2 regions of the Neobacillus sp. plas4 genome follow, and region 1 is predicted to be linked to the other one. Evidence: riboswitches for the same ligand, from Rfam matches in the RefSeq annotation. Region 1 holds a riboswitch; the other holds the start of a gene.
What was found. A riboswitch is a leader RNA that binds a small molecule or an ion and turns the genes downstream of it on or off. The one in region 1 is predicted to bind thiamine pyrophosphate.

Region 1 (11,481 bases):
TCAAGGAAAGGCTGAAACCTAATGAGTAAGCACGAGTTTTTTTTCAAAATTGCAACCTCTCGTGATGAATTTGAACAAATTCATCGCTTAAATTATCAAACTTTTTCAGAGGAAATTCCGCAGCATCAAAAAAATGAAGAGCAAAAATTAGTGGATCAATTTCATGCTGAAAATACATATATTATTTGTATAAAAGAAAATGAAGTAATTGGTATGGCTGCAGTACGCAATAACCGACCATTTTCACTTGATAAAAAAATCGGTCCTGTAGAACAGTCACTCCCATTTTCAATAAATTCACCTTGTGAAGTTAGACTTTTATCAGTCAAAAAGGAATTTCGTAATGGAAGAGTCTTTTTAGGTCTCACACAGTTTTTAATCAAATATTGCATAAAAAAGGGCTACGATATTGCGCTCATTTCAGGGACAGTTCGCCAATTGAAGCTTTACGGCCAATTAGGATTTCAGCCCTTTGCTAAATTAACAGGAACTGCAGAGGCACTTTTCCAGCCCATGTATTTAACGAAGAAAACGTTTGACGGGTCGATTGCCGGCAGAATCCTTCCACCGACGATCCCCTTCTTGCCTGGTCCCGTTCAAGTTTCTGAAAAAGTCATGACCGCATTAGGGAAAACCCCGATTTCTCATCGGTCAGACCTTTATAAGGAAAAAATCGATAAAGCGAAGACCAAACTTGGCCAACTTGTGAAAAGTAGATATGTTCAAATTTTCCTAGGGTCTGGAACACTTGCCAATGATGTAGTGGCGGGTCAACTTTCTTTAGAAAGCGGCCGGGGGCTTATTTTAACGAATGGTGAATTTGGCAGCCGATTAGTAGAGCAGGCTAGTAGATTTGGACTCCATTTTGACGTGCTTCAAAAAGACTGGGGAGAACCTTTTACCCGTTTTGAAGTACTGGAAAAAGTATCCCAGGAAACGACTTGGATATGGGCAGTGCACAGCGAAACATCCTCTGGAATGCTTAATGATCTTGGTATGTTGAAGGAAATCTCTGCTCGGCACCAACTGAAGCTTTGTCTTGATTGTATTAGCTCTTTAGGAGCAATGGAAATCGATTTAAAAGGAGTTTATTTGGCAACGGGTGTTAGTGGTAAAGCAATCCGTGCTCTATCAGGACTTTCGTTTGTCTTCCATCACCACGAGGTGCAGCCGTCATCCACACTTCCGAAATATCTTGATTTAGGAACGTATATGGCTAAGGAAAGTATTCCTTTTTCGCACTCCTCTAACCTTTTAGAAGCTCTTCTAGCTGCATTAGAGGATATTACGAGTGAAACATTTGAAAAAGTGGTGGAAACACACTCCTTTTTAAAGAAGCAACTTAAACAATTGGACTTTACCATCGTTAGTGAAGAGCACAGCTCACCTATCATTCTTACGATTGAGGTACCGCCTTCATTTTCTTCTGTTGTGATTGGAGATATATTATACAATCATGGCTATCAGCTGCACTATGAAAGTGACTATCTTCAGCGTAGAAACTGGATTCAGATTGCTTGCATCGACCACTACGAAACAGTTGATCTTGAAAAAATGACCAGCCTCTTAAACCGCGTCATCACTTACGAAAAAACAGCCGCCCAACAAAAAACTATTAAAATCTAAAAATAGAGGCAAAGTCACTACCATTTTTAAGGTGGTGACTTTCTTAGGGGGCAAGTGTCCACCTGGGGTGGAAAGTGTCCACGAGCGGTGCCTGTCACCTTTTTTTCCTTTCGTTTCACCTTCGAAGTTTTACAGCCTCCCAAATACTTTGGTCGGTTATTTCACTGTTTCCCTCCAGATCAGAAATGGTTCGAGCCAGGCGGATGATTTTGATTTGGGTACGATTGCTCCAGTTTTTCTTGGCTGCAAGTTGGTGAAGGACCCTTTCCTGCTCTAGTGTTAATGGGCTTGTTTTTTTGCAGGGTATCATAACTAACTCTGCTATTGCATAGTTTTTTCCCATACCGTTCGTATTGACGATTCCTAGTTTCCTCACCTTTGCCTCGAACATATTCTGAAGAAATCCCTCCTCCTTCCATCTTACTTTCTAGGTCAACATGGTTGCTTTTAAGATGAATATCAAATCGGTCCCGGAGCGGACCCGATATTTTATTTTGATAGGAAAGTGTCTGCCTAGGTGTACAGGTACAGTAATGGGTATTGGAACCAGCATAGCCGCACGGGCATGGATTCATGGCTGCAATTAAAATAAAAGAAGCTGGATAAGTAAGTGTGGCATGTGTACGGCTGATGGTAATTTTTCCATTTTCAAATGGCTGGCGGAGCATATCAAGTGTTTTTTTCGGAAACTCAGCAATTTCATCAAGGAATAAAACACCGCGATGGGCTAAAGAAATCTCACCGGGTTTTGGATAAGTCCCACCGCCAATAATGGAGATTCCAGAGGCAGAATGATGAGGATTTCGGAATGGCGGTGTTTTGGAGTTAGGATAGTGGGTGCCGCTTAATTGATGCAGTGCGATTATTTCAAGTTGGGCTTCTTTTACAATGGGGGTAAAATAGAGGGAAAGCTTTCTGCAAGTATACTTTTACCACAGCCAGGCGGTCCTGTCATCAAGACATGATGTTCCCCTGCTGCTGTCACTTCTAACGCCCTTTTGATATCTCGATGTCCAATGATTTGTTTAAAGTCAATCAGGTTATTGAAATGTTGTTCAATTTTATCAATTTTGGGGATCTTATAAATATCTCCCCTCTTCCCTCTAAGTTATCTATCACATCATTCAGTGAACTAATATAAGTAATTTCTAAATCATGAAAATCCAGGTATAGTAGCTTTTCGTCATACGGCATGTAAAGCCTTTGTAATCCTGCCTTTTTAGCAGCTAACACGGCAGGAAGCATTCCTTCAATAGGCACAATTGCTCCGTCTAATGATAACGCTCCGATGAATCCAGAATTCTCAGGTATCGAAATCACTAGTTCATTCAGACTTACTAGCACACCAATTGCAATAGGCAGGTCAAACATTGGGCCGCTTTTCTTTTGTTCAGAAGGCGAAAGATTAATGATAATTTTTTGACCATGAACAGAATATCCTAATGACCTTAGTGCGACAATAATCCTTTCTTTCGATTCCTTAACTGCGGCATCCGGCAGACCTACAATTCGAATAGAATCATTTCCAACAAACGTCTTCACTTCCACATTTACACGATAACCTTCCATGCCTTTAAGACCAATACTTGTTACTTTTGCACACATGGATTTTCCTCCGTCTTTCTTGGTATCATCATGACTTTTCCATTATCGAGTAAAAAAAGATCCATTAGAGGAGTTTTAACATATTCCTCGTAATGTTGCGTTGCGGGTGATGGAAAATAGGAAAGCAGATGTTTGGTGTCAACGAGTCGGGATGCCTCTCCATTAACATATGCGTTGTAACTGCTCCAAGGGTAATCCTCCAGTTCATCGACAAGTCCTGCCTTCAATGGATTTAGATGGATATATTTGCTTACATCAAATTCATAATCAAGGGAATCAAGTAATTCAGCTCCGTAACGCTTTTCAAATACATGTCCACTGTAGTCGTATTTTTTATTAAAGTATTTGGCGTATTTGGTATTGAGATGGCTCATGATAATGGTTGGAGAAGTGTCTGAGGTTTCAAGCTGGAGATGTGTGTGATTGGTCATTAAGCAGAAGGCATGAAGGGTAAAGGAAAAGGTGTTTTTCGTTTCTTTTAAAAGACTTAGGTACTTTGTGTGGTCCTCATCATCATAAAAAAGTGAAGATTTCCGATTACCTCTACTTGTAATATGGTATTTTGCACCTTGAAACCATGTGCGGCGTTTTCGACCCATTACGGTCACTCCTATTTAATTGGATTTGAGTTGATAGGAAATTGGTAAAGTTGAAAAACGAGGAAGATAGTTAGAATAAATTATATCATTCGACATCCTTCCCAAAAATCCTCTTCCTTTTGATAAAGAAATTTCATTCATTTCACTTAAAAGGAAGATATCTGTATAATTGAGTTAGGAAGGGGTAATACGAATGGATTTAGGAGAATTTGAGACTGGCAAAGTAATACAAAGATTAAGAATCGAAAGACAGCTTTCAATTGAAGATGTTGCTGAACTTATTGACGAGGACGTCGAGTTTATTCGAGAACTGGAAGCTAATATGTATCCAGATATAGGTCTCGGAGTCTTTTTTTATTTGGCTAAGGTATTTAAAATGGAAGCTTCTGAATTAATAGATGAAATTCATAAGGAAAATATAGATTATTTTAATAGGGTTAATAAGAAATATGAATTAGCGAAGCAGAGAGACAAACAAAGAAAACTGGTTCTACAAAAGAAAAAAACACATAACTTCAAAAATAAGATTACCAAACATCCATTTAAAGCGAAAATAAACACCATTGAGAATGGACCAACAACCTCAATTCGGAAGCTCTGTATTAAATACGACATTATACCTAAATAAAATAAAGCTTCAATCCCAACTGTCCACTCCACACGGACAAAACGGTACTTTTGTCCACGGGCGGTGACAGGCACCATAGAGGCACCATAAAAACGCATAATCAAAAGGAGGATTTACTCTGAAGAATTTACTGATTGTATTTTCTGCCAGCATGTTGTTGCTGCTTGGGGGATGTTCGTTTCTTAATGACGCACAGGATACACTTTCTTATATAAATGAAGCTACTGATTATTTATCTGCTGCTACTGATTTTGCGAATGAAGCTCCTGCACTTGCGCAACAAGCTGTTAGTGACATTCAAGCAGCAGAAGATCTACAAGCTCTGCTTCAAGATATGCAGCAAACGGTCGAATCGTTTAGTGACCTGCAGGCTCCCGATATAGCTGCTGAGCTCCACCAGCAAATTGTTGAACGAAACAGCGCCATTCTTACTGAAATCGAAACCTATTTGACTAATTTCAAAGATGGTCTCCTTGATCCTGCTATTCTTGAAAATACCGAACTATTCCAGTCTGTACAAGACATCACCAGCATTATTGACCAGATTCAACAGCTAAGTGGTGAATAGATCAACTCCAAACAAGGGGAGGTAAAACGCCATGAAAAAACACCTAATCCTTACACTCATTTTATTTTTCATGGTACTAACGGGCTGCAATATAAAAGGAGAATACGATATTAAAGGAACGGTTATAGATGTAGAAAGCAGCAGGATTTTAGTAGAGGATGAGAAAGTAGGATTAATCTGGCTTTCGCTCCCTAAAGAAAGCGAGACTAATACCTTTGAAAAAGGGCAAACTGTTGCCGTTTGGACAGATGGAAAATTGAGAGAATCCTATCCATTACAAGGTAAATCTTTAAGGATTGAAATCTTGAAATAATAAAAACAGGCTGAGCTTTCAGCCTGTTTTCTTCTGTTGATAAACCAACAATCAAGCATTGATGTATTCCTTATTTGTATTCATAGTTCACCATTATAAAATTGTAAATATCCTAGTTTCCAAGAAATAAAGGCACTTAGAAGGACGGCGCTAATCATGAGAACGAAAAAGAGCCAGTCGATTTTGGTAACTGTAATCTCGCGGTAGAATATCCGATTTTTTTCTCCAGTAAAGCCTTTTGATTCCATCGCAAGTGCCGTACGCTCTGCTTTTCGAATCGCTCCCGCAAGGAGCGGAATTACATATCTTTTTAGCTGCTTTACTTTTTCCGAAATGGTACGTGCTTTGGCGACTCCCCTGACTCGGTGAGCATTCTGCAGGGTCTGGAATTCTTCCTTTATTAACGGCAGAAATCGGTATCCTGCCATGATTCCATAGGCAAGCTTAGGCGGAAGCTTGCATTGCTGCATTAAACTTAGGAGAAAATCGGTTGGCTTTGTCGTTAACGTAAACATGATTGATAACGTAGCAAAGCTTAACACCCTAAGTCCAAGGGAAACTCCTCTTCGGAAGCCTTCTGCTGTCATCGTCAAAAATCCCCATTCCCAGATGACGTTATCCCCTTCCTGAAGCCGCGGGAACAACATGGTTGACCATACATAAATGAATGCGATAAATAAAAACGGAGCAAATAACAGCAGCCATTTTTTAAAAGAAACGGTAGCTAACAGAAAGGTTGCCGTCACAGTTAAAAGGATAATAATAAGTGGTGTTATGGGATCAAAAAACACTGATAGAATCAGGATGGAAATGACGACAGCAAATGCCTTTATACTTGGATTCATCTCATGTAGTAACATGCATCTCGCTCCTTACCAGTTCATTTTCCAGTTGTTTCCGAAACGGAAGCTTTAACCTAGCCCGGTCTACGACTTCATGATTTTCCCACAACGATTCAGGTGTACCGGAGAAAATTATCTCTCCCCCATCTAACACATGGACGGTGTCAGCATACTGGTCAACCAACTCCATATCATGGGTAATCATGAACACTGCGCCAACTTTTTCTTCAAGGATTTCCATGATTTCATGAGCGGTGTTAGCATCCTGCCCAAATGTTGGTTCATCAAGGATAAGCAGTTCCTGTTCATGAATGAGCATGGTTGCGACGCTTAACCGCCGCTTCTGGCCTTGACTAAGGGTAAAAGGATGGGCGCCTGCGTGTTTAAGCAGCCCCATTTTTTCAAGAATGGATTTCACGGCTGCGGGGTCTTCCAAGCCAAAGGCAATTTCCTCATAAACACTATCGGTAATAAACTGATGCTCCGGATTTTGAAACACATATCCCAGCTTTTTATATAATTCCTTCTCCCTCCATTTGGAGAGTGGAACGTCGCAAAAGTGGATTTCTCCTTGCGTAAGCGGAATGAGTCCTGCTAAACATTTTGATAACGTCGTCTTTCCAGAACCATTCGCACCAACAAGTGCAGTCAGCTCTCCTTTACGTATACTTAAATGAATATTTTTTAAGTACCCGCGGGCAAAGAGACCCTTGACTTCAAGGAGTGGTTCATCTTTAACAGTGGCAGGGTTTGATTTTTTAAGAAAATCAGCCGAATTCTTAAGCCCCGCTATTAATTCTTGCTTTCGGAGCGGAAGTCTTTCCCCTTTAAAAATACCAGCCTTTTTAGCTGCCATCGCTGCTTCCACTACTTTTGGCAGCCAAATGCCTTCTTTTTGTAAATATGGTGTGAATTCACCAAAACATTCTGCTGGCGTTCCATCGAAAAGCACCATTCCACTTGAATCAATGACGAGACAGCGGTCCATCATCTCTACCCAATCATCCAATTTGTGTTCAATGACAATCAGTGTAAACGGATGCTCGTTCCTTAACATAGTGATTGTCTCAACCAGTTCCGTGCTCGACAGCGGATCTAGGTTCGCCGTCGGCTCATCAAGAATAATGACCTCCGGTTGGAGGGCCAACACGCAGGCAAGTGCAAGTTTCTGCTTTTGCCCTCCCGAAAGTGTATGGATAACCGTTTTTTTCTCATCCTGCAACCCCACCAGAGCCAGGGCATAGTGAATCTTTGCTTCCATTTCTTGGCGCGGCACATGGAAGTTCTCCAAGCCAAACGCCACTTCCTCTTCCACCGTCAGCATACAGAATTGGCTTTCCGGGTCTTGAAACACAATTCCTATTTTTTGGTTCAGTTCACCTGGTTTAAACTCATCCAGCTTTTTTCCTTCAAACGTTAGGCTCCCCTTCAATACACCATCAACAGCTTCTGGGTACAACTTATTGAGGCAGAAGGCAAGCGTACTTTTTCCAGAGCCGCTTGGACCTAGGAGTAAAAGAGCTTGATTTTTTTCGACTGAAAACGTTAGATCTGTGAAAATTTCACGGTCTTCATAGCTGAATCCCAACCCCTCAGCTTCAATTTGATGCCTAAATGGTGACATTGCGTTTGTATTCCTTTCCTAACGGAAAACTGTTTAAGGCACCTGTTTTTGCCAGCCCTTCACTTAGATACTTGCCAAGTAACCCTGCCAGTAATGCTCCACTCAATAGGCGAACAAAGAACATGGCTGTGACATAACCTGGCGAAAGTGCCGCAAATCCTGATACATAAAAGCCCCAAGCAAAGCTAAACACCGACGAGCCCATTCCTGCTGCCATTAAAACCCAAGTGGAATAGTTCTTCCATTTCGTTGCTGCAAAGACTGCTTCGGCACCTAAACCTTGGATCATGCCGGAAACGATTAACTGCGGTCCTACGGCATTTCCTAGCATGACTTCAACGGTTGCCGCAACGGTTTCTGAGAGGAACGCTGCTCCAGGCTTACGGATAATATAGGCAGCAATAATCGAGACGATGAACCAAATTCCGAAAATCATGTCATAGCCAATCAATCCGAAAAGTCCGAATAGGACATTTCCGAGCTGGAGGAACAAAAGATAAACGACTGCAAAAACAACAGCAAGTACGGATAAAACGATGACTTCACGTAATTTCCATTTTGCGAGCATTTATTTATCCCCCTTTTTGGATGGACTGTTGGCCGACATCGCAACCGTCATTACAATATGGGTTGAATCACTTTCGTGTGCAACTTGAAAAGCATCCTCCAGCGTTTTAAATACTTTGTTTGCATTACCATCAAGTCTTGATGCGTAGTGAACACCTTTAGTGAAAGTACCTTGTTCTTGGCCAAGTTTTACTGCATCCATGATGACATTCATGTAGGTAGGGATCCCCATTGGATAGAGTGCAAATTGGACCGCGACTTCTTGTTGGATATGTAGTGATTTTTCTTCGTTTAAACGTTCAGGGCTTTCCGAAAGATAAACATCACCCGCTGAATCCCCTGGACAGCCATTTGAAAAAGTTGCTTGAAGAACAACATGATCGCCGTTTTTTGATGATTCTAGGAAAATAGCTTTTACCACATCAAATACGTGCTCAGATCTTCCGCGCACACATGTGCTTACATCGTCCGTTTCCATCCAAACCTTTGATGTATCTACTTCTTTAAGTGCTAATAAAATAATATTTACAAACCTATCAGACATTGGATAAATTGAAAACCGTGCTCCCGTAATTTCACTCGTACCGCAAAAATTAGACATACTTATTCCCCCATTCATTTTTTGGCAACAAAAAAACTGCACCCCATGGGGATGCAGTCGAATCATATCATCATTAAAAGTTCATGATAAGCTTCTCCTGCACTTCCCCACGCTAGTATTATCTAGATCGGGTCATAAGGGTCGGACAAACATCCTCTCAGCCAAAAGCTCCCCTAGTGCAAAAACCGTATGCAATTTTCATTGTTGCCATAATCTTAAGATAAATCTTTCAACTTGTAAAGAGATATGGTGATGTGATTTGGTGCCTGTCACCGTTTATGCATGGATGCATAAATGATGTATAAATGGTGACAGGCACCCCCCGTGGACATTGTCCACCCCAGGCGGACACTTCAAGGACTCCACTAGAATAATATAAAACAGGACTTTTTATATGGGGGAAGATCGATGGCTTTTTGGGATATTTTTTTCAATAGATGTGTGTTCTGTAAGCGGAAGGTTAGACCTTTAAGGAGTTATATTGATGATAACGGGAAGGTTATTAAGGTTTGTATTCCTTGTTCCGAATATGCTGAACGGAGAGCATATAGAGTCATAAAATAATGGTTGGTATTTTACCTTTAACTGTTCTATAAAAGCACAACAATTCATTTCTTATGAATTTATTCGGAAATAATTATTTGCCAATAACACTCTAAATCTATTTATTCTATCCAAGATTATATTCACTTGCCTAACCTAATAAGCTGTCATATGATAAAAAAATATACAATGATGTATAAATGGTTGAAACTGCGTTTCAACTTTGGTGACAGGCACCGTGAAAGAGGGGTTTTGTGAGGATGAAGCAGGATGGAATTTTCAAATCTGTCTGCCCGTTGGATTGTCCGGATCAGTGTGGATTGCTCTTACAAAAGGTTGATGGAAAAGTGGTTAAGGTGGAGGGCGACCCGGAGCATCCTGTGACCAAGGGGAATATCTGTAATAAGGTTCGTAATATGACGGAACGGATTTATGATGAAAACAGATTAAGATATCCGATGAAGCGAATAGGATCAAAGGGAGAAGGTAGATTTGAACGGATTAGCTGGGAGGAAGCGATTGAAACGATAACCTCCAAGTGGAAAAAGCTAATCGAAACGGACGGACCTGAAAGCATCCTTCCTTATAGCTTTTATGGAAACATGGGCCGACTGAATGCAGAAGGAATGGACCGTCGATTCTTCAACCGTTTGGGTGCGTCACAGCTTGACCGGAGTATTTGTTCATCTGCCGGCGCTGTCGGCTATCAATATACGATGGGTGGCAGTTTTGGAACCGATCCAGAAGATACGATTCATTCGAAGCTCATCCTGTTTTGGGGGATTAATGCTGCAAGCACCAATATGCACCAAATGGTATTAGCTCAAAAAGCACGGAAGGAAAATGGCGCCAAAATTGTCGTGATTGACGTTCATAAAAATCAAACTGGCAGATTGGCAGATTGGTTTATTCCTATTTTACCGGGTACCGATAGTGCTCTAGCTCTTGGAATTATGCATATTTTATTTGCTGAAAACATGGTGGATGTTTCCTTCCTCCAGCAATATACTGTCGGTTATGAAGAACTGCGCGAGCATGTCATTCAGTACGATCCTATGACAGTTTCAGAGATAACCGGGGTTCCCGTTGAGGATATTTATAAACTTGCTAGAATGTATGGTCAAACCTCCCCCTCATTTATTCGAATTGGTAACGGGCCGCAGCATCATGACAATGGCGGCATGTTTGTCCGAACGGTTTCTTGTCTTCCGGCATTAACAGGTCAATGGCTTATCAAAGGCGGCGGTGCGATTAAAGGCAATTCAGGATATCTTACTATTAACTCGTTACAATTGCAGCTGCCAAGATTATTAAAAAATAAACAGACACGGACAATTAACATGAATCAGCTCGGGGAGGCTCTGCTGACATTAGATCCTCCAGTAAAATCACTTTTTGTTTACAGCAGTAACCCTGCAGTGGTTGCACCAGAAGGCCAAAAAGTGAGAAAAGGTCTCGAACGCGAGGATTTATTCGTGGTTGCTCATGATTTATTTTTAACCGAAACTGCAAAATACGCTGATATTGTATTACCTGCAACATCGTCTTTTGAGAATACGGACATTTATACGTCCTACTGGCATCATTTTATACAAATTCAGCAGCCAGTCATAGAACAATATGGAGAGTCAAAATCGAATGTCGATGTTTTCCGCCTGCTGGCAAAAGGAATGGGATTTGAAGAGGCAGCATTTGAGGAAACTGAAGGCGAAATGATTAAGCAGGCCGTCGAGCGAGCGCCTAGCCCATATTTGGGTGAAGTAGATTATGAAACCTTACTGGAAAAGCAGTTTGTAAAAGCAAAGGTGACACCCTTGTTTCCTGGCAAGCTGCGAACACCAAGCGGGAAAATAGAGTTGTATTCAAAGCGGATGAAGGCAAATGGATATCCTCCACTGCCAACCTATATCCCAATCGTTCATGATGGAGATCATCCTTATCATTTTGTTCCAGCTCCAAATCATA
Region 2 (11,481 bases), 2.3 Mb from region 1:
CTGAAAGCAGAGCAGAAAGCTCTAATGAAAATGCTTAAACAAATGCAGAAAGCAGAGCGGAAAAGCGCTAAAGAAAATGCTCAAACGTTTGCAAAAAAAGAACCAAAAAGCAAATAAAAAGAAATCATCGGAAAAACTAAGGGTAGATAGTTCATATACTAAAAGAATTTGATATTTGAAGATTTATAGGGGCTACTAAAGCCCTATTAATTTTAGTTACGATCTAACCTCACACAGCGTGGCTTGTTTTAATGATCAAAAGTGATTAATAAACTACTTCCAAAACATACGTACCAGCAAACACATAGTCTGTGAAATAATACAAAAAAAACTCCTACCTCACCTAACAAGGGAAAATAGGAGTTTTTGCCGTCTTTTCTATAACCTGAAAAAAAATAATTTATGGTTTAGTAAACAACCTGAATACCGGTATGCCAGTTATAATTATGTTTCATGTTTAGCCCGATGAGCAGCACGGTCATTTGTTCAATCGTACGTGCTTTTTGCAGTCCGCCTGCATCGAGAGCCTGAAACGGCAGCGTGGATATCAGTTCCGTCACTTGGGCTTTTGCTTGTTCGTCTTCACCGATGACCAATACTGTCGTTTTTTGCCCATCATTAAAATACGGTTCGTAGAATACGCCTGCAAACGTGTTTTTGAACTCACCGACGACACGGGATTCCGGCAAAAGGTCTGCAACGGATTCGGCCGCGGAAGTATCAGGCTTTGTTGTCAGGCCATCGTACGTTGCATTTAACGGATTGGAAATATCGACGATGATTTTTCCTCTTAATGCTGTCCGCAATTCGCAAATGGTTGGATTGTTTTCTTGATAAGGGATGGCGAGGAACACGAGGTTCGCGCACTCTGCGGCTTCTGCATTTCTTACGCCTGTAATACGAGATAAACCAATTTGGGATGCTACTTCCTTCGCGGTTTCGAGATTACGGGAGCCAAGAAATACTTGATATCCTGTTTTTGCAAAACTTAGGGCAATCCCTTTACCCATATTATGAGTACCAATAACAGCGATTGTTCTGACACTCACCCATCCATTAATGGAGGGGGTTCCACCTTTAAACAACTTAGGCTCTTCCAACTTCTAGAATGATTCTAAAAGAGGACTTCACTTTGGTCTAAAAGGCTTCTATAGCCGAAATCGTTCTAATGCAAATAATCGAAACAAAACTATCTACATGGGCTCGGATTCCCTTGCCACTCACAACTTATTGACTGTTCCGGGGTATGTCTGCACCGAGAGATTTAACCTATTAATCTCATAGGTATTTAAAAGCCAAACGTTGAGATAAATTTTCTTTCAGACTTCCTATTTTTCAAATTTGAGATGCATTTATCTAAGACATTTGATAGTTGAGACCAATCTTTTTCAGCCTTTTGAATATCTACTTGATTTGATTTTGTTACATATCTAGCTAAAAATGCACTGTATAAATCACGTTGTGTATGGACCCCGCATGCACAAACATGCCAGCGGTCCTTTAGTCTTTTTTTCTTAATTGTCCCACAATGACAGGTCTGAGATAACTTTGTGGAGTAAGTGGGAAACTCTCGAAATCTACCGCCTTGTGATTCTACTTTTCGTTTTAACATGTTTAAAAACATACTGGGTGCTTTTCTCGCAATACTTTTGCCGTACATTTTCTGAAATGCTTTATAGGAGAGTTTTTCTGTTTGAATGGAAGAGGCTAGTTGAAGGATTTGGTTGGTATCTCGACCATGAAGCTGTTTTCTAACTTCTTTAATTTTTCGTTCTAATTCTCTGTGTTTTGAACGCATTTTGATGTATCTCTTGGAGTTAATCCACTTCTTTTTACCTTTTTTCACAACACCATTGCATTGATAGTTATTTGGGTTATTTGATCGTCGCTGTCGGTCCATTTTACGATTGATTCGTCTTTTTTCCTTATCGATTGAAACAACTTCTTCACAAAATTCCTTTAATTCGGCTTTCGATTCCCCAACCATCGCAATCGTAGAGGGACCAATATCAAGCCCAATATTTTCGTTTCCTAATTCATATTTGTGATGAGGGTAACCTTCCAGAATTAATTGAACATAAAACCGATTTTTCCCCTTTACTTCCTTTTTAATAAGCCGACAATACTTTATTCGATTGTTAAGTGCGTGCTGCATCCATTGATCTTTGGGGTCGATTAGGCATTTTAACGTAAGTGTTTTCCCAATAAAAACATAACCATTGGAATAGGTTAGAAATGTTTTGTTGTTTTTTCCTTCTAAGGACACAAACTCACTTTTTCGTTTAAACCATACCCTTTTCGCTTTCTTAAAGGCAAATTTTTGCACAGCCCTAAAAGCCCTAGTAGAGATTTTTTGACAAATGTGCGTACCTAAATGTTCAGCTATAAACTTGGAGTCATTTTTTGTTTTTGTTCCAAATGATTGAATAGAATAATCCGTAAACCCAAAAGTCTCATTGAGTTTTTTGAAATTAACTCTGCGTTTTTCAACCTCTTCTTCGATCGTTTTAGATAAACGAATTGTTTCTTTGTATAGATCTGTTTGTTGAATCGCCTTAAGCCTCTTTATACATTCTCCTAGACAAGCATTGTAAAGCTGCCTTACACAATCAGACAACATCAAAATATACTTTTCTTCTTTGGCATTGGTCCTTAATCGAATCGTAGCGCTAAAAGAGAGACTTCTATCTTTTGAGGCTGCCATGTCTTACACTCCTTTTTAATTTTCTATGTACTGTTTTTACAACATCAAGCGTAGTACCACCAACAGTGGAAACAAAATAGCTATTTGTCCATAAAGATGGAATTCTACTTTTTAACCATGGAAATTCGCTTCGAAGGTACCGAGAACTTCTTCCCTTCATCATTCTAATTAGTTTGTTGATTCCGAATTGTGGGTCGCATTCAACGAGGAGATGCACATGATCTGGCATAATCTCCATTTCGATAATCTCAGATTTAGTATCTTCGGCAACTTCTAATAGAATAGATTTAAGTCTTTCATCTACTCCATCTACCAATACACTTCTTCTATATTTAGGGCACCAAACCACATGATACTTACATGAATATACAACATTTAGATTGCTCTTATACTGAATTAGACTTTTCATATTCTTATTATATCAAATAATTTAATTGAACGCTAACTTTAAGAGAACATTAGTTCCTTAAATGAATATAAAACAACCTTACCCCATGCATGAATGCAGGGGCTTGCGGTTGTTTGTTTTGGTTATTTTTATGCAGCTGTTGTTCCTTCTAATTAACCCAAGTATTTATGGTATAGCGACCTTGCTTCAGTAATATCCTTTGTTCCATGCACTAAAACCCTTCCGTCTTTAAAAATGACTAATCGGTGAGTATCCACTGTATACGATAATAGGTAAGGATTTCGCTGTACCGTTCCCCCTTGATTTATGAAAAGTTTTTCTAAAGCTTCTAAATTACGTACAATAGGAACGGAAGGTCGTATCTGGACAGAATCTCTTCCACAAAGTACAGCTGACTTTGTTTGATTTTCAAAGGATAAAAATGGATAAGAGCGTTTTACTCCACAAGTAGGGCAATCCTCATTTTTCAGTTTATCTACATTTATGGAAGTATAATGGTTTTTCCATAAATCAAAAGAAACCAGTTTGTTTCTTAATGAATCCCAATCACCGACCAAAATTTTTAATGCTTCACTTATTTGATGAGAAACAACCATGTTAACCGCAGGATTAATAATTCCTGCTGTATCACACGTTAATCCTCCTAGCGGAACTGTTTCTAGTATACAAGATAGGCAAGGCGTTTTTTCTGGAATAATAGTGTAGGATATTCCGTAGCTTCCAACGCAAGCACCGTAGATCCATGGGACTCCAACCTTTTGTGAAACATCGTTAATGATCATTCTTGTTTCGAAATTATCAGTGGCATCAATAATCAGATTCACTTTTTCGCCCCAAGTTTCAAGCTCTACGACAGAGGCATCCGCAATGATTGCCTCAATGTCCAAAGTTGAGTTAATGTCAGTTAAACGACTTTTAGCAGCGATTACTTTGGGAATTCGATTATGGGCATCATCCTCTGTATATAATTGCTGCCGCTGTAAATTAGACCATTCTACATAATCACGATCCACAATCGTTAGTTTACCAATCCCAGCACGGACGAGTGCTTCGGCACTTGCTGTTCCAAGTGCCCCGGCTCCTATTATAAGTACATGCTTATTGAAAATTCGTTGCTGTCCCTCTTTACCAATAGGTGAAAATAGTTCTTGTCGTGAGTACCGATTATTCACCCGATACTCATTCCTTCCTTTGGACTGCTTGCTGCCGCATATCTCTTTTTCTCGATTCGACCGGCCTCATAACCTAATCGTCCAGCTTCAATCGCTAATTTCATTGCTTTTGCCATTTTTACCGGATCCTTTGCTGCCGATACAGCCGTATTTAATAATACAGCATCGGCTCCTAATTCCATAGCCAATGCGGCATCAGCTGGTGAGCCAATACCAGCATCCACGATAACGGGAACAACCGCTTGTTCGATAATAAAGCTAAGGTTGACAGGATTGATGATACCTTGACCAGAACCTATTGGCGAGGCACCTGGCATGATAGCATGACAGCCTGCTTCTTGAAGTTTCCTAGCTAAAACTACATCGTCAGAGGTATAGGGGAGGACAATAAAGCCTTCCTTCACCAATTCTTCCGTTGCCTCTAGGGTTTCAATCGGGTCAGGAAGTAAGGTTTTATCACAGCCGATCACTTCCACTTTAATCATATCGCATAGGCCTGAAGCTTTCGCTAGTTTTGCGATGCGGACAGCCTCTGCTGCTGTTTTCGCTCCTGCAGTATTTGGCAGCAGACTATATTTATTGGTATCTAGCTGTTCTAAAAAATTCGGCTGGCTTGCTTCAAAAATATTCATTCGTCTAACTGCAAACGTAAGAATTTCTGCTTCGGAAACTTCCACTGCTTCCTTTTGGATTTCAAAGCTTGGATACTTTCCTGTTCCAAGCAACAAACGAGATTGAAAGGATAATGAACCTATTTTTAACATATCAACCGCCTCCTACAAAATGGACTATTTCGATTCGATCTTTATCTGATAATCTAGTACTTTGGTGTTCAACCTTGTTTACGATTTCACCGTTTACTTCCACAACAACGACCTTATTATGGATTTCATAATGTTCCAGAACATCGGAAATACATACTACATGTTCTGGTAATTGGATTAACTCCCCATTTAATATTACCCTCATGTTTTTACCTCCTACCGTACTTTTTCTTTGTATCTTTCTAATTGAAAAGCTGAGAGTAGATCATCATTTAGCAAATTGCCTGCTACTAAATCAGCTACTAGTTTCCCTGTAATAGGGCTTAATAAAATCCCATTTCTAAAATGCCCAGCAGCAACAAATAACCCCTGCCATCTTGGATGCTCACCAATATAAGGAAGTCCATCTCCTGTCTGTGGCCGAATTCCAGACCATACTCGCTCCCATGCCGCATCCTTAATCTCCGGAACCAGTTGAGTGGCTCTTTCTATTAAACTTGCGATACCCTTAGGTGTAACACTGTTATCATATGTATTTTCAATCATGGTCGCACCGATATAAATTTCCCCATTACGTTTTGGTACGAGATAACATCGTTTATCCGAAAAAATCGTTGTGTTGATAATCGGCTCTTCTGTTCTAACGGAAAAGCATTCGCCTTTTACTGGATACACACGAATATCAATTCCAGCTTCACGCATTAATTTTGCAGACCAAGCTCCAGTGGCGACGACAACTTGATCACAATTTACAATGCCATTAGTGGTAATAACGCCTTTTACCTGACTATTTTCAAATTTAAATGAAAGGACCTCAGTATTTTGACGTATTTCCGCTCCAAAATTGACTGCCGCTTTTGCAAAAGCTTGTGTTAACTTTGCTGGCTGCACATGACCATCATTCGGGAGATACATCCCACCAGCTAAACTCGGTGACAGTGATGGCTCCATTTCTCTTACTTCCTTTGTATCCAGCCATTTTATTTCTGGATCCCAATTCCTTTGAAAGGTGACCTGTTTTTTTACTTCTAATGCGATTTCTTCTGATTCTGCAATTTTTAACATTCCTTTATTCACATACTCGATATCGACTCCGCTGTATTCAAATAACTCACTAGAGAGATCAGAAAACATCTTCTGACTTTTTAAAGCCATCTGGAATAAGGGACCGTCTTGTTCCAGCTCCGCTTGTGCCGCCAGCATTCCTGCAGCTGCACTTGAAGCTTGGCACCCCAATTGATTTTTCTCAATAATGATTACTTTTCTTCCTATCTTTGATAGCTGATAGGCAATCGAGGCTCCGTTAATTCCTCCTCCGATTATGGCAACATCAAAAGAATTTTCCATTTTATTCACCTCCATTATTTAATGCCTTACGATAAGCCTTTACTGCCAATAATGGGTCACGCGCTTCTAAAACACCTGACATGACAGCAATCCCATTTGCCCCTTCCTTTAGAACTTGCTCCGTATTATCAGGTGTTATCCCTCCAATGGCAATAACATCAATATCTAAATTTGATAGCTTTTTTACTTCCTCAAGACCGTTTGGGATCTTATCTGGTTTTGATTGAGAATGGAAAACATGTCCGTATAGAACGTAATCTGCACCCTTCTCTTTTGCTTTTAGACCTTCATGATAGGAATGGATAGAACTCCCTATCCTAAGCTGAGGAAAGTTTTCTTTTACACTTGCTGCATCTAAACTATGAAAGGCTAATTGAACGCCTCTGGCCCCTGTTACGAATGCAACATCTACCCGGTCATTAATCATGATCTTTGACAGTGATATGTTATTTTCTGTTAAAAGTTCTACTGTTTCAAATAGTTCCCTAGCAGTTTTTTGTTTTTCTCGTATATGAATTGCAGTTATATATGGATGAATATCACTTACAATTTCCCCTAACTGTTCGATTGCCATTTTACCATTGGATATAATATGTAACTCTTTCTCTTTAATACTCGTTAAAATACAAGTCCCCTCCTATTTGAAGATGCTACTTTTCAATGAAATCAAGTAAACAACAAAAAACCACTTCCTAAAGTAAGAAAGTGGTCGAAAAATTTGAAATAAAGCATTTGCTCTCCAAATATCGAATTTCCCACTTCCCTACGCTGGTATAACCCAGATCAGGTTCATAGAGTCCCGAAGTAGACACTTCAATCTCAGCCTTTTAAAAAGGCACCTCTAGCGGATTTGATTCATTTATTCATTTGAATTAATTACCTTACATGGTTAATGTTAGCACGTTGATTAGAAATGTCAAACTATTTCTTTCCACGAAACAATAGCTGCAAAATCTAGTGATTTTACAAAACAAAAAACACTCACAATCATTGATTCAACATTTGTGAGTGTTTGTAAGAAGACGATGGAAGACACTACCTTAAATTAAGACCTTGTGTCATTCCCCCATCAACTTCTAAAACTGTCCCAGTTATATAACTTGATGCATCAGAAGCAAAAAACAATACAGTATTTGCAATTTCCTCTTGTTTCCCAATTCTACCTAATGGAACTTTTTTAAGCATCCTCTCTTTTATTTTAGGATCCATGGAATGTAATAATGGAGTGTCAATTGTTCCAGGAGCGACGCAATTAACTGTAATATAAGGTGCAAGTTCTAATGAAGCAGTCTTAGTTAAACTTACTACACCAGCTTTGGAGGCTGAATAATTTGCTTGACCAAAATTACCTTTATAAGCTATGGATGAAAGGTTTACAACTTTGCCATATTTATTTTCTATCATATATGGGGCTACAGTTTGTAAAACAAAAAATAACCCCTTTAAATTTACGTTCATTACCGTATCCCAATCTTCCTCGGACATATTTACAAGTCTAACATCTCTAAAAATCCCAGCATTATTAATGTTATAATTGCTACTTTATTTTTTAATTCCAAAGTATATACCCCTCTCGATTTACTTTTGTGCTAGAATAATTTTACAACATATTAACGGAATTCCGTTAATCATACGAATTATCAGGAAACTCAAACCATTTCCATTCATTACTTTGTTAGCTTATATACTATACAATAATTACATAGACCGCAGTCACAAACTGACGTCTCTAACACATCACATCATTATTCAATTATCCACACAAAGGAAGCCTGCTGATGGAAAAGCGCCGTCCTGCTCCCACTGCGGGTAGTTTGGTTCATCTTCATGAATTTCTAGTCCATTCATAATTGAACAGGGCGGAGTATGGTAAACCCACCCTGTTCTAACTATACTGACATCTACTCTTCAAACTTTATTCTATCGATGCACGGTCAAATGTAGCTGGGTTAGAAATTGGTGATATTTCTCCGTCTTTAGCCTGAGGAATCGTCTTACTAGTCAATCCAAAGTAGTTGCCCTTACTAAACTTCATGCTTGAATGAATGGAGTCTTCCCAGTTATCAAAATGGTAGAATGACTGAAGAAAATTATCCCAAGTTAAATCATCACCATTCCTCTTAATCTCTTCGACTAATAGTTCAGCTGCACCCCAGCCTGTCATAGATGAACCAACTAGAGGATCATTCGGATAATCCTGACTTTATCGTTCAACAAAAGCCTGCAGTTGTGGTTGTCTGTTCTTTATTTCATCTTTTAGCATTATTTGCTTCGTTGATATATTTATTCTCTATCTTTGTTTCAATCTGTTCTAGCAGCTTTCTATCTTTTTCTATTTCTTTTATATTTTCTAATGTTAACTGATAAAGGCTCTGTTTTCTCATAGATCTGGACATTAAATTTTTCCTGCTCCTTTTTTTATCTTAAGCTATCAATTTATACTCTATTAAGACAGTTCAATTTGTTAAGAGTTCCACAGCCAAAAATGGCTCTTCTTCGTCATTTTATCTGAAATTCGCAATTTCAGACCTTACATGGAAATGAACAACTTTATTAATTTTGTACTTTGACTTTATCCCAGTTATAAATAGAGTGGATTTAGTCATAAATTCTTTTTTGATTACAGCTCTTTAGAAAAAATTTTACATTTAGAGTTGATAATATTTCATAATATTGCAATAATTCTGCAAATTAAAATTGAGCTATTTGTAGCTAGGATTTAACTGAAGTTGATTCAGGTATATTTATTTTGGGTTCGGTATTTATAGCTGAATCACTATATTTTTCTTGTACAAATATATATGCAAGAGCTACAATTATACCCGGAATGGCAAATATTAAAAAGTTTACTTGAAATGGTAAACTCATGGATATCAAGATTCCACCAACGGCCGGGCCTGCTATACCTCCAATCCTTCCGATTCCCAATGTCCACCCAATACCAGTGGAACGCATGGTGGGAGGATAAAATTGTGAGATATAACCGTATGTGGTTAATTGAGTACCTGTCGTAGTAGCTCCTGCAAGGGCAATTAGTAGATAAAGGATGTAAATATTTCCACCTAAGCCCAATAAAATAAGGGACAATGCTCCCACAATAGCGAAAATAATTACTACTTTTCTACCACTCCATCGATCAGATATCCATCCTCCAACAATAGTGCCTATGATAGCTCCAAAGTTTAATACCAATAAAAACATTAAACTGGAGTTAAGTGCATACCCTGCTTCAGTCATTAATTTAGGAAGCCATGTATTTAGTCCGTAAATCATTAATAAGCACATTGCAGAAGCAATCCAAAACATAATTGTACTTAAAGATCTCCTATCGGAAAATAGTTTCATCATTGGTATTTCTGATTTCTTTGGAACTTTTATTTCATACTGGTCTTCTTCTTTAGAATTAAATTCCGGATTAACTTTTTTCAAAATGTAACTAATTTTATCCTTTTGATTTTTTGCTAAATAAAAGCTTGGCGAATCCGGAAGATATTTATATAAAAATGGAATTGAAAGGACAGGAAGTGCACCCACTAAAAACATCACTTTCCAGCCAAATTCAGGAATCAAAACAATGGCTATCCCTGCTGATATTACTCCTCCTAAACAATAACCGCTTGTCATGATAGATATGAATGTACTACGGACCTTTTTTGGAGAATATTCTGTTGTGAGAGCAATGAGAACCGGAACTACTCCACCCATCCCAATTCCGGCAATAAAACGGTAAATGCCAAACATAGTGGGATTATTTACAAAACACACTAAACCTGTAAATATAGAAAATAATGCTGTAGAAAATATGATAACATTTTTCCAGCCAAACTTATCTGCTACTGGACTAACAAATAACATTCCAAACATAAGACCGAACATTGTGTAACTCCCAATTACTCCTGCTTGAAGCGCTGTAATAGACCATTCCTCCATCAGTATAGGAACTACTGATCCGTATACTACAATATCATAACCATCAAATATTATTAAAAAAGAACACCAAAATAACACACCCAAATGAAAGCGATTAACTTTACTTTCATCAATTATTTTACCAACATCTATTGTACGCATTTACATGTCCCCCTTTATACTCAATTATTACTTTGGCTTATACCTAAAATGAAAATGCTTTTAACTCCCCGATACTTTGATAGAATCTTTGATGTATACCTATTTTCGCCTAAAAAATTGAAAACGCATTCATTATTTTCTGCAATCATGGCACTCAAACTTTTTTCCATCCAGCTTCGGCTATTACCGTTTTGCAAACAGACTCATCGTACCTCTTGATACTCCTAAAAGACTCTCGGAATTAGTTTTTCCTGAAAGCTCTAGTCCTTTGGCTAGTCCCTTTTATTTTTTCACCTTCCTTCTCGTGGGTTAAAGACGGTTGTAATCCAACTCTCCGATAATCTCCTTTGCACCACTGATAAGATCCTCAATTATGTCATATACACTTCTAATATTTTCTATTAAGCCCACTCCTTGACCACAACTTAATAACTCACTGTTTCTGGAAGATATTAAAAACTTGATTTCATTTCGGTCTGCACCATTATTTATTAATCTATCTATCTCATAATACAAATTATTCTTTAATAATCTAATTCCTAAAACTCCCTTTGCAGCAATGGCAGTATCCGCAGCTCCTGAGTTAAGCAACATTTCTTTATATAAACTACTTGCTTTTTGAGCTTCCTTACTTGTTAAAAAAACAGTTCCAAGACTGACTCCTGAAGCTCCAAGAATAAAAGAGGATAAATAACCTCGTGCATCTCCGATCCCACCCGCTGCTATCACAGGTATATTTACTGAATCGACCACTTGTGGGATAAGAGCTATCGTCCCAATTTCATATGGTGAGGCTGCTCCGCCTGATTCAAACCCTTCTGCAATTACCGCATCAACACCTACATCCTCTGCTTTTTTAGCTTGTTTAGGGCTAGGTACAACATGTATTACTATGCATCCTGCTGCCTTCAAACGTTCTGTATATAATTGACAATCTCCTGCTGCAGTAATGATTACTTTTACCCTTTCTTTAATCACCGTCTCTACTAGTTCTTCAGTGTGATCAAAAATAAG

Region 2: another riboswitch for thiamine pyrophosphate. It lies ahead of AC2TFD_RS14120 (thiamine phosphate synthase); the one in region 1 lies ahead of AC2TFD_RS25955 (YkoF family thiamine/hydroxymethylpyrimidine-binding protein).

Annotation. Positions count from the first base shown of each region.
Region 1 is NZ_CM170152.1:5,128,173-5,139,653, forward strand. It holds gene AC2TFD_RS25895 (glycerol-3-phosphate acyltransferase) at 1-29, shown strand, start outside; gene AC2TFD_RS25900 (aminotransferase class V-fold PLP-dependent enzyme) at 22-1,626, shown strand; gene AC2TFD_RS25905 (magnesium chelatase subunit ChlI family protein) at 1,742-2,017, opposite strand; partial or broken gene AC2TFD_RS25910 (ATP-binding protein) at 2,118-2,611, opposite strand; gene AC2TFD_RS25915 (magnesium chelatase domain-containing protein) at 2,662-3,231, opposite strand; gene AC2TFD_RS25920 (transposase) at 3,216-3,830, opposite strand; gene AC2TFD_RS25925 (helix-turn-helix domain-containing protein) at 4,024-4,458, shown strand; gene AC2TFD_RS25930 (DUF6376 family protein) at 4,610-5,026, shown strand; gene AC2TFD_RS25935 (DUF3221 domain-containing protein) at 5,058-5,339, shown strand; gene AC2TFD_RS25940 (energy-coupling factor transporter transmembrane component T family protein) at 5,420-6,199, opposite strand; gene AC2TFD_RS25945 (ABC transporter ATP-binding protein) at 6,186-7,805, opposite strand; gene AC2TFD_RS25950 (ECF transporter S component) at 7,792-8,373, opposite strand; gene AC2TFD_RS25955 (YkoF family thiamine/hydroxymethylpyrimidine-binding protein) at 8,374-8,973, opposite strand; TPP riboswitch at 9,061-9,158, opposite strand; gene AC2TFD_RS25960 (molybdopterin-containing oxidoreductase family protein) at 9,777-11,481, shown strand, end outside.
Region 2 is NZ_CM170152.1:2,827,246-2,838,726, reverse strand. It holds gene AC2TFD_RS14160 (hypothetical protein) at 1-117, shown strand, start outside; gene AC2TFD_RS14155 (NADPH-dependent F420 reductase) at 408-1,049, opposite strand; gene AC2TFD_RS14150 (RNA-guided endonuclease TnpB family protein) at 1,289-2,704, opposite strand; partial or broken gene tnpA (IS200/IS605 family transposase) at 2,720-3,113, opposite strand; gene AC2TFD_RS14140 (thiazole biosynthesis adenylyltransferase ThiF) at 3,266-4,285, opposite strand; gene AC2TFD_RS14135 (thiazole synthase) at 4,282-5,049, opposite strand; gene thiS (sulfur carrier protein ThiS) at 5,051-5,254, opposite strand; gene thiO (glycine oxidase ThiO) at 5,266-6,396, opposite strand; gene AC2TFD_RS14120 (thiamine phosphate synthase) at 6,398-6,970, opposite strand; TPP riboswitch at 7,140-7,249, opposite strand; gene AC2TFD_RS14115 (SDR family oxidoreductase) at 7,432-7,923, opposite strand; gene AC2TFD_RS14110 (hypothetical protein) at 8,312-8,560, opposite strand; gene AC2TFD_RS14105 (FbpB family small basic protein) at 8,646-8,792, opposite strand; gene AC2TFD_RS14100 (MFS transporter) at 9,109-10,467, opposite strand; gene AC2TFD_RS14095 (NAD(P)H-dependent flavin oxidoreductase) at 10,777-11,481, opposite strand, start outside.